DNA from 3 places in the Lederbergia graminis genome. Region 1 is predicted to be linked to each of the others. Evidence: predicted binding sites of a transcription regulator. Region 1 holds the regulator's gene; each other region holds the start of a gene.

The links. Region 1 encodes Rex, which represses fermentation and respiration genes when NADH is low (regulators of the CRP and FNR family bind a similar motif). Its sites were predicted from a motif close to TTGTGAAATATTTCACAA; they were not measured.
Region 2: a site for Rex is predicted at 1,716-1,733, ahead of ACFPM4_RS06010 (nitrate reductase subunit alpha). Genes of this name have one in related genera too.
Region 3: a site for Rex is predicted at 1,536-1,553, ahead of cydD (thiol reductant ABC exporter subunit CydD). Genes of this name have one in related genera too.

What each region holds. Positions count from the first base shown of each region.
Region 1 covers NZ_JBHSMC010000003.1:5,635-8,901, reverse strand. The annotation lists gene ACFPM4_RS04565 (YdiK family protein) at 1-88, shown strand, start outside; gene tatC (twin-arginine translocase subunit TatC) at 126-878, opposite strand; gene ACFPM4_RS04555 (twin-arginine translocase TatA/TatE family subunit) at 893-1,087, opposite strand; gene ACFPM4_RS04550 (redox-sensing transcriptional repressor Rex) at 1,154-1,816, opposite strand; gene moaC (cyclic pyranopterin monophosphate synthase MoaC) at 1,843-2,343, opposite strand; gene ACFPM4_RS04540 (ABC-F family ATP-binding cassette domain-containing protein) at 2,468-3,267, shown strand, end outside.
Region 2 covers NZ_JBHSMC010000004.1:32,620-35,886, forward strand. The annotation lists gene ACFPM4_RS06010 (nitrate reductase subunit alpha) at 1-1,651, opposite strand, end outside; gene ACFPM4_RS06015 (YitT family protein) at 1,873-2,739, shown strand.
Region 3 covers NZ_JBHSMC010000045.1:37,701-40,967, forward strand. The annotation lists gene ACFPM4_RS20040 (SWIM zinc finger family protein) at 1-1,194, opposite strand, end outside; gene cydD (thiol reductant ABC exporter subunit CydD) at 1,580-3,267, shown strand, end outside.

The DNA of each region.
Region 1 (3,267 bases):
ACTACTAATTGCTACATTTGACTTTGGAGCAGGATTCCGATTAATCGCGATACACTTTAAGTTGAAAAACATGAAGAAGAACCAATAAAAAAAGCAGGTAGATTCAAATGATGAATCTTCCTGCTTTATTTTTGTATATTATTTTCAACCTCTAACTCTGCCGCTCTCGCCTTTCTATAGCCGATCCGCGATATCCAAATACTAATTTCATATAGTAAACATAAAGGGACGGTGACCATTAAATGAGAAATAACATCTGGCGGAGTAATAATCGCTGCAATGACTAGCAATACAAAATAGGCATACTTTCTAATCTTAGCTAAAAACATCGGCGTAATAATCCCTAGTCTAGTTAGAAAGAGAATGACAACCGGCAACTGAAAGAGCAATCCAAATGGAATCGTAATTTGAAAGAGAAATTGAAAGTATTCGTTAATTCCTATAGTTGATTGAATGCTCATTTCATTCGAAAGATCGAGCATAAATTTAATCAAAAATGGAAAGAGAACAAAATAAGAAAATGCCAAGCCCCCGAGAAAAAGAAGAACAGAAACAGGAATATAAGATAAAGTCACTCTTCGTTCCTTTTCCAGTAGACCAGGGCTGACGAATGACCATAGTTGATATAATACAACAGGAGATGTAATAATTAGTGCGATCACAAATGTCATATTCATATAAACTTTAAAAGGGTCTGTAACACGAAACGCATTCATTGTAAGTTCCTCAGCTACGTCCGCATTTTGGATAAAGTTTATAATCGGTTCTACGACGAGGAAGCCTACAATAACTGCTAACACGAAGAAAACGACTATCGTCATTAGCCGTTTTCTTAATTCTTCTATATGGTCAAGAAAAGTCATTTCTTTCTGATTCATAACTGTTCATCCTATCATTTGTCGGCGTCTTTTTTATTATCCTTTACTGGATCTACGTCATCTGCCAGACCTGCTGTTGCATTTTTAAATTCACGTAACGTTTTACCGGCAGCCTTGCCTAATTCCGGTAATTTTTTTGGGCCAAAAATCAGTAATGCTACAATAGCAATAATAACGACACTACCTGGACCGATAGCTCCTAATACCATTTGCGCCCACCTCCTTAATAGTTATAGTTTAACGGATTACATGTAATTTTGCTATTGACAATTTGCTTATTCTTGTGAACTTTCCGTGTCAGGATTCGGATAATTTTTCAAGAAATAGATAAGAGATTGTAGTTCTACTGCTAAATCGATGTGATGAACACGAACAGAAGGTGGTACAGATAATCTTGCTGGTGTAAAGTTAAGGATGCCTTTCACCTCAGTATCCTTCAAACGATCAGTAATTTGTTGTGCTGCATTGACCGGAACCGTTAAGATAACCGCAGTAATTTCTTCTTCGTTTAAACGTTGCTCTAATTCCTTCATATCATATACTGGTACATCACCGATATTAGTACCAATTTTCGATGGATCTACTTCAAATGCCATCGCTATTTTCGTACTGTTATTTTTAAGGAAATTATAGTTCAAAAACGCAGTACCTAAATTACCTACACCAATTAGCGCTACTTTCGTTATTTCATCTTGATCCAATGTTTTACTAAAAAATGATAGTAGATAGTTTACATTATACCCATAACCTTTTTTTCCAAGCGCACCAAAATAAGAAAAGTCTCTCCTAATCGTTGCAGAATCTACTTTTACAGCTTCACTTAGCTCTGCGGACGAAACACGCTGTTTTCCAGAAGCGTGGAGATTCTTGATAAACCTATAATATAATGGCAGCCGTTTTGCTGTCGCTTGTGGTATTTTCATTGTTTCTTCGCTCATCTTTTTACCTCCGCACAAATGCTAAATTATATCTCAACATCATTTCGTTTAAAATCCTTCCCTTTAGTTCCACCTGATTTTTCCAGGAGAAAGGTTGGACCAATAATCATTCCTTTATCTATTGCTTTACACATATCGTATACCGTTAAAGCCGCCGTAGAAACAGCTGTTAATGCTTCCATTTCTACTCCCGTATTTCCAATTGTCTTAACGGTAGCGAATATTTCTAGTTTCCACTTATTATGTGGTTGTTCTTTCCAGTTAAAAGAAATATCGATCCCCTTTAATGGAATTGGATGACACATAGGTATAATATCCCATGTTTTTTTAGCTGCCATAATTCCCGCTACTTGAGCGACAGCAAGTACATCCCCTTTTTTTATTTGGTTTGATTGTATATGTTCATATATAAGTTCATTTACTTCAATACTAGATTGCGCTTTTGCAATTCTAACCGTTTCGGGCTTATCACTTACATCCACCATTTTCGCCCGACCCTCTTCATTAAAATGTGTCAAATTACTCACGGACAGCCCCCCTTGTAATATCATACACTATTTTTTCCGACATGTCTTATTGTTCTCACTTTCCATGATTGAAGTTTGCAGCATATATACGGTAAACTAACTATGAAACTAGAGGTGAAATAATATGATGTTGTTACAAATTCAACAACTAACAAAATACTTTGGAGCAGAATTAATATTATCCAATATAAAACTTGAAATACAAACAAATGACCGCATTGCCCTAGTTGGGCGTAATGGTGCTGGTAAATCTACTTTATTAAAAATAATCGCAGGCCACCTTTCCTATGACTCTGGTCAGATAGTCAAGCCGAAAGATGTAACAATTGATTATTTAGCACAAAACACTGGACTTGAATCAAAATTATCTATTTGGGATGAAATGCTATCTGTTTTTGCGAAAGTAAGAGAAATGGAAAAAGAAATTCGCCAAATAGAGCTTGATCTAGCAACCGTAAGTGAAAGCGAAGCAGCAAAATTGCTACATGAATACGATAGACTCCAAGTGAAATTTAAAGAAATTGGAGGATATCAATACGAATCCGATATTCGCTCTGTATTACATGGTTTGCGCTTTTATGAAAAAGATTGTTCTACACTCATTTCTACTTTAAGTGGTGGGCAAAAAACGAGATTAGCATTGGCGAAACTTTTACTAACGAAACCTGATTTGTTAATACTGGACGAACCGACGAACCATTTAGATATTGAGACCCTTTCCTGGTTAGAGCAATATTTAGCAAATTATTCTGGTGCCGTATTAATCGTTTCACATGATCGCTATTTTCTCGATAAAGTAGTTACACAAGTGTATGAACTATCTAGAACGGAAATAAAGAAATTTCATGGTAACTACAGCAAATACTTAGACCAAAAAGCCGAATTGTATGAACGAGAAATGAAGCAATTTGAGAAACAACAAGA
Region 2 (3,267 bases), on a different contig from region 1:
TTAAGATGACAAGATTCAGGATGGAGCGATAAATTGTGTCACTGTTAAACCAATGATTAATTCCCGCTCCCATTATGATCATGGAGCGCCCTTCTGTATCAATCGCATTCTGTGCAAATTCACGTGCTACTTGGACTACAACTGATGCTTTTACTCCCGTTACTTTTTCTTGCCATGCTGGTGTGTAAAAGGACGTAGCATCTTCATATCCTGTTGCTGCAAATTTACTATTAGGACGTTGAATTCCGTATTGACTTAACATTAAATCATATACAGTAGCAGCATACTGAATGGACCCGTCTGCTAATGTGATCTCCATCACAGGAATATCCCGTTTAAAAGTACCGTTCGCCTGGTTTTCAAAATATGGGAATACTATTTCTTTCCACTCAGAAGTAACTATCTCTACACTCATTGCTGGATCAATTTGTGAACCATCTTCATTTTCAAGGATTAAGTTCCAATTTGAATCCTCTTCCCATCGCTGTCCCATCGTCCCATTAGGAACGATGACATTATTAGAAATTTCATCATATATTACAGGTTTCCATTGTGCATTTTCCGATACTTCTCCTAGGTCACTAGCACGTAGGAAGCGCCCAGCTTTATAGGAATCCTCATGTCTATCTAACAGAATTAGAAATGGTAAATCTGTATATTGCTTTGCATAGTTTATGAACATTGGCTCTTTGCGCTGTACATAAAATTCATCAAGAATAACATGGGTCATTGCTTGTGCAACAGCAGCATCTGTTCCTGGGTGTGGAGCAATCCAATTATCTGCAAACTTTACACTTTCTGCATGATCCGGTGCTACGGAAACAACTTTTGTTCCTTTATAACGAACTTCTGTCATAAAATGGGCGTCTGGTGTTCTAGTTAATGGAACATTTGAACCCCACATAATTAAATAGCCAGCATTATACCAATCTGATGATTCTGGTACATCGGTTTGTTCTCCCCATATTTGCGGTGATGCTGGTGGTAAATCAGCATACCAATCATAAAAACTGAGCATCTCTCCACCTAATAAGGAGATAAAGCGAGCACCAGATGCATAACTTAACATCGACATTGCTGGAATAGGAGTAAAGCCTGCTATGCGGTCGGGTCCATATTTGCGAATAGTATAAAGTAATTGGGCAGATATTAACTGTAATGCATCTTGCCATGTAACACGGACATGTCCACCTTTACCTCGTGCTTGTTTATAAACCTTACTTTTTTCAGCATCTTCCACAATACTTGCCCACGCATCCACTGGACTAGAATGATCTTGTAATGCACTCTTCCATAAGCGCCTTAGCTTTCCACGCATATAAGGGTATTTCACTCGTAATGGGCTGTATTCATACCAAGAGAAAGATGCACCTCGTGGACAACCACGCGGTTCGAATTCTGGCATATCAGGACCACAGGATGGATAGTCTATTTGCTGATTTTCCCATGTAATAATGCCGTTTTTCACGAATACTTTCCAACTGCATGATCCTGTACAGTTAACACCATGGGTTGTGCGGACTACCTTATCATGTGACCATCGCTTACGGTACATATTTTCCCAATCTCTACTTTTTTCTTCGAGGATGGACCAGTTTCCAGAATATCTTTCAGTTGGTTTTAAAAATCGTAATCCAAATTTCCCTTTCATAAGTACCTTCCACTCCCCTTCTCTCCATGCATCATAAGATGTTGTACTTATTCCTATATTTCCATTGTGAAGGTTTATACAAAGTACTCCCATTAGGGAAATACCTAAAGATGTAGTGGGAATCCCTGAAAACATTCCTAATTTTTCTAAGTAGGTAATAATTGATAAAAAATGGTATTATTTAAAAAGAAAAGAATACACGTAGGGAAAGGCATGGTTTTATGGATACTTTAAAGAAGAAACGATTATTCAAAGAAGTGCAACAAATTGTGATGATTACAATTGGAGCAATTATTGCTGCTGTAGGACTAGAATTGTTTCTAGTGCCAAATTCTATTTTAGATGGAGGCGTAATAGGACTTTCTATTATAGGGGCAGAATTAACTGGATTTAAAATGAGTTTGTTCATTATAATTCTAAACTTACCATTTCTTTTTATCGGCTTTAGAAAAATTGGTATTAAATTTACTTTACATACTTTATATGGAGTAGTTGTATTATCCATAGCAACTTCTTTTCTTCATCATTTAGAACCATTTACAAATGATTTATTTTTAGCAACGATAATCGGAGCAGTAATATTAGGTACCGGTGTTGGCTTGGTAATTCGAACAGGCGGAGCATTAGATGGTACTGAAATTATCGCGATTATTATTAGTAAAAAGCGTCCTGTATCAGTAGGTCAAACAGTTATGATTATCAATGTGTTCATTTTTACACTTGCAGCTTTATTAGTATTTAGTTGGGAAACTGCGATGTATTCCATCATTACATATTTTATTGCTTATAAAATGATTGATATTGTGGTTGAAGGTTTAGAGGAATTAAAATCAGTAACGATTATTTCCGATACTCCAGAAGAAATTGCTAACCGATTAATAAAAGAATTAGGTAGAGGAATTACCTATATTCATGGCGAAGGTGTATATAAAAATGAGCCAAAGAAAATTATCTATTCCATCGTTACCCGAATCGAATTATCAACCGTACGTGCAATTACACACGAAATAGACCCAAAAGCACTCATCGCAATCGAAAATGTCTCAGACATCTCAGGCAGCAACTTTAGAAAAGAAAACGCGCATTAAATAGGATAGCAGTAAATTCCGAAGATAATCCCAAAGGATTACAAACATAAATAAAACCCGAACTATCATCTAGTTCGGGTTTCTTTATTAGAGTAATAATTGCAAAAAAATTAATATGTGAAGACAGTAATTAAAAGATACAAGCGGAAGAAATACACGGAGACTCCTACCATGAAAGCAAAAAATTCTAATTACGAAAAAAGACAACAATAAATAAAACCCTTCTAATTCGTAAAATAAAAAGCTATACCTACCATGTGCAAGATAGTATCAGTATGGACTACTTAATCCATTTTCATCCTCTGTGGTGTATAGCCGGTTTTGTGATACATGGTTGACTGCGGGAATAAAGGCCTCATATATTACATTATTAGTAGCAGATACTGTTGATTGGAGCGGCAGGTGGCGACTCCTGCGGGACTAGCGTGCAGGTGAGACCCTGCAGATAGAAAAGCGAAGGCGACTGATCAGCGGCGTACGAACGGGAGACATTCCTGGACTGAGATAAAGGAAACACGGCGAGGAATG
Region 3 (3,267 bases), on a different contig from region 1:
GAGTCCTTTATAGGCTTTATACCGATACGCTTTCCATTGCAGTACTAGCCCCCGTAACTTTTCATCTTGTGATTCACCTTCGACCGCAAGCTCTAATGCCTTTTGATAATTCCCCTCTCTAAGTTGCTGTTGGATAAACTTTTCTCTAAACGAAGAATATTGTAGATTCTCTTTCAAAAAAGCTTCCACTTCTTCCGATGTACCATTTTCATTCAATATATCAAATAGAATCTCAAGTAATTGTTCCTTATGATAGCGATTATCCGCAGCTGTAAGAAGGAGTGTATTCACTTTATCCTGCAGTCTTGCTCTAAGTGTTGGTACGTCGGCAAATTCTATACAAACTGAAAGCAATTCAATAGAAAATTCTTCCCACCCTTTGAAAATAGGACGATCACATTGACGTAAAATCGCATCAAAAATCTCTGCTCTTTGCTCTAGTTCATAATCCTCTGCATATATGGCGATTTCACTTAGCTCTTTTATTGCTCCACGGACTAAAAAGCCAATTGAACCGGAGGAATCATCTGCATACTGGAAAGCTTTAATCGCTTCTTCTAGTACTAATAATGGTATGGCAACGGCTACATTATGATTAGACGTCTTACTCGCTTTCTCCAATATCGCTTCCATATCACGTACATAATCAAACACATCACGATAATGAATAAAACCTTGTCTTCCTTTATGGGCACGTACTACTTCCTTTATCGCTTTTTTACAGTGCTTTATTTCGTCCTCATAGTCATGTTTGGAATATTTATAAACAAGATTACTTTCCAATACCTCATCTTTTTCAGCTAGTTCGAGGATAACTGTAATTAATTCTTCTTTTGATAGTTCTCGTAACACATCTATTAATTCAATCTTCTTTTCAATCTTCTTTCCACTTTTCTTTCCAATCTTCTTCACCTCTTGCTTAATCCCGTGGATATCTTCAAGTAATTCATAAAATGCTGCCACCTGGTGCTTACAAATAGGACCATAATCATATGGACAATCACAATTCGAAGAAATAATTTCCCCATTCTCTCCCAGCTTCACGACAACCTCATAGCGATCACTACCATTTACAACTAATAAATACTCATCTGCACCTACATATTTCTCCACAATACTACCCGAAGCATAATAATCATAGCCTCTCTCTTTTACCTTCTCGCTTACAAATTCTTCGAAATTAAGAATGTTCATTTGCTTCACCTCTCCTGGGACAAGGGGTCAGGAACACTGTCCCAAATTCTTCCGTCTCTTGACATTTAAAACAATTTTAACATCAATACGTAACTACATGCTGGTGAATTTGGAAATTTACTTGGAAATCACTTTAAAAAGTTTAATAGAACAAAGTGCATTCTAGTAATTATTGAAATTGGGTGGGACGAGGGTGTCTGACTCCATGTCCCTCTGAAATTGCCGGGACAAGGTTCCTGACCCCATGTCCCCTTGACCCCATGTCCCCTAAATATCCCATTTCAACCGTACTTTCCCACGCTGTTCCTTGTTTTACTCTCGTTTCGTTATGAGGTATAATTATGTGAAGTACTTCACTATGTGTTGAAGGGAGTGTTGAGGTGCTATGAGTTTGAAAGAGTTAGCTTTTGAACAGAGAGGAAAGGTAATCCTGCTCATTATGATGGCAGTTCTTTCTGGTGCAGTTATTGTAGCTCAAGGTTACTTAATTGTTTCCATAGTCGACCAAGTTTTTCTACAAGAAGCAACGTTTACGGATATAGCCCCGTTTTTATATACATTGCTTGCCATTCTATTTGCTCGTGCTGCTTTTCATTTTTTAAGCGGGAGAACAGGAGTCAAAATGGCGGCGAAAGTAAAAGGTGATTTACGAAAAAGCTTGTTACAGCGATACTCCAGAAATCCACTACAAGCATCTCTTCGTGGTCAATCTGGACAAAAAGTGAGTGTGTTAATGGATACGGTTGATGAAATCGATAGTTATTTCAGCAGTTATATGCCACAGCTCATACAAGCCACCATTATTCCAATCATTCTATTAATCGTCATTTCTACTCAACATATTGCAACGGCGATCATTATTTTAATAACTGCTCCATTTATTCCTATTTACATGATTGTCATTGGTTTTAAAACGAAGGACAAATCAGAGGAACAATTGGATAAAATGGCTGCTTTTTCAGGTACGTTCTTAGATACATTACAAGGAATTACAACACTAAAATTATTCGGACGCGCTCGTCAGCAAAAAGAAGCGATAAAGAAAAGTAGTTTAGAATTTCGCGAAGCAACGATGCAAGTATTGAAAATCGCGTTCAATAATTCTTTAGCGTTAGAGTTTATTTCCATGTTAAGTATGGGATTAATCGCGATGGAATTAGCGATTCGTTTAATCATTTACCAAAACATCGACTTCTTCACCGCTTTCTTCATGTTAGTGCTCGCACCTGAATTTTATACAAAATTAAAGGATCTCGGTAGTGCCTTCCACACAGGTCGAGGCAGTATGGGCGCAGCGAAGAAGTTGGAAAAAGAGCTTTCGGAAGAAGAAACGAAGGTGGATTGGGGAGAAACAAATTTAGAGAAAAACACTCCACCAAGTATCGAGTTAAAAGCAGCAAGTTTTAGTTATGGAAGTTCAAAATTTACTTTGAAAAATATCAATATTAATATGCAGCCGTATGAACAAATTGCCATTGTTGGGAAAACCGGGGCTGGGAAGTCGACTTTATTACTCATGCTCGCTGGCCTTGTCCCTTTATCAGAAGGTCAAATGTTGATTAACGGACGTGAGCGTTCCACTATTCGCGAACAAGCTTGGTTTGATCAATTAAGTTATATTTCGCAACACCCGTACCTTTTTTCCGGAATAATGGCGGAAAATATAGCGATTGGACGCACGGAAAAAGCGACACGCTCAGAAATCGAGCAAGCAGCGGAAAAAGCGGGACTTTTACCATTGATTGCTACACTTGAACATGGGTTGGATACTCCTATTGGAGAAGCAGGAAGAGGAATTTCTGGCGGGGAAAAACAACGTATTGCACTTGCAAGAGCATTCCTGAAAAACCCATCCGTTATTCTATTCGACGAGCCAACAACTGGGCTCGACCTCGAAACGGAGCAGATTTTGCAAGCAGCCATGATGGAATTAGCGAAAACAGCAACAGTCATTACGGTTGCACATCGCCTCCACACCATCAAAAATGCGGATAAAATCTTATTTTTAGAGCAAGGAGAACTGTTAGCTACAGGCACACATGATGAATTAATTGCATCTGTACCAGCCTATCG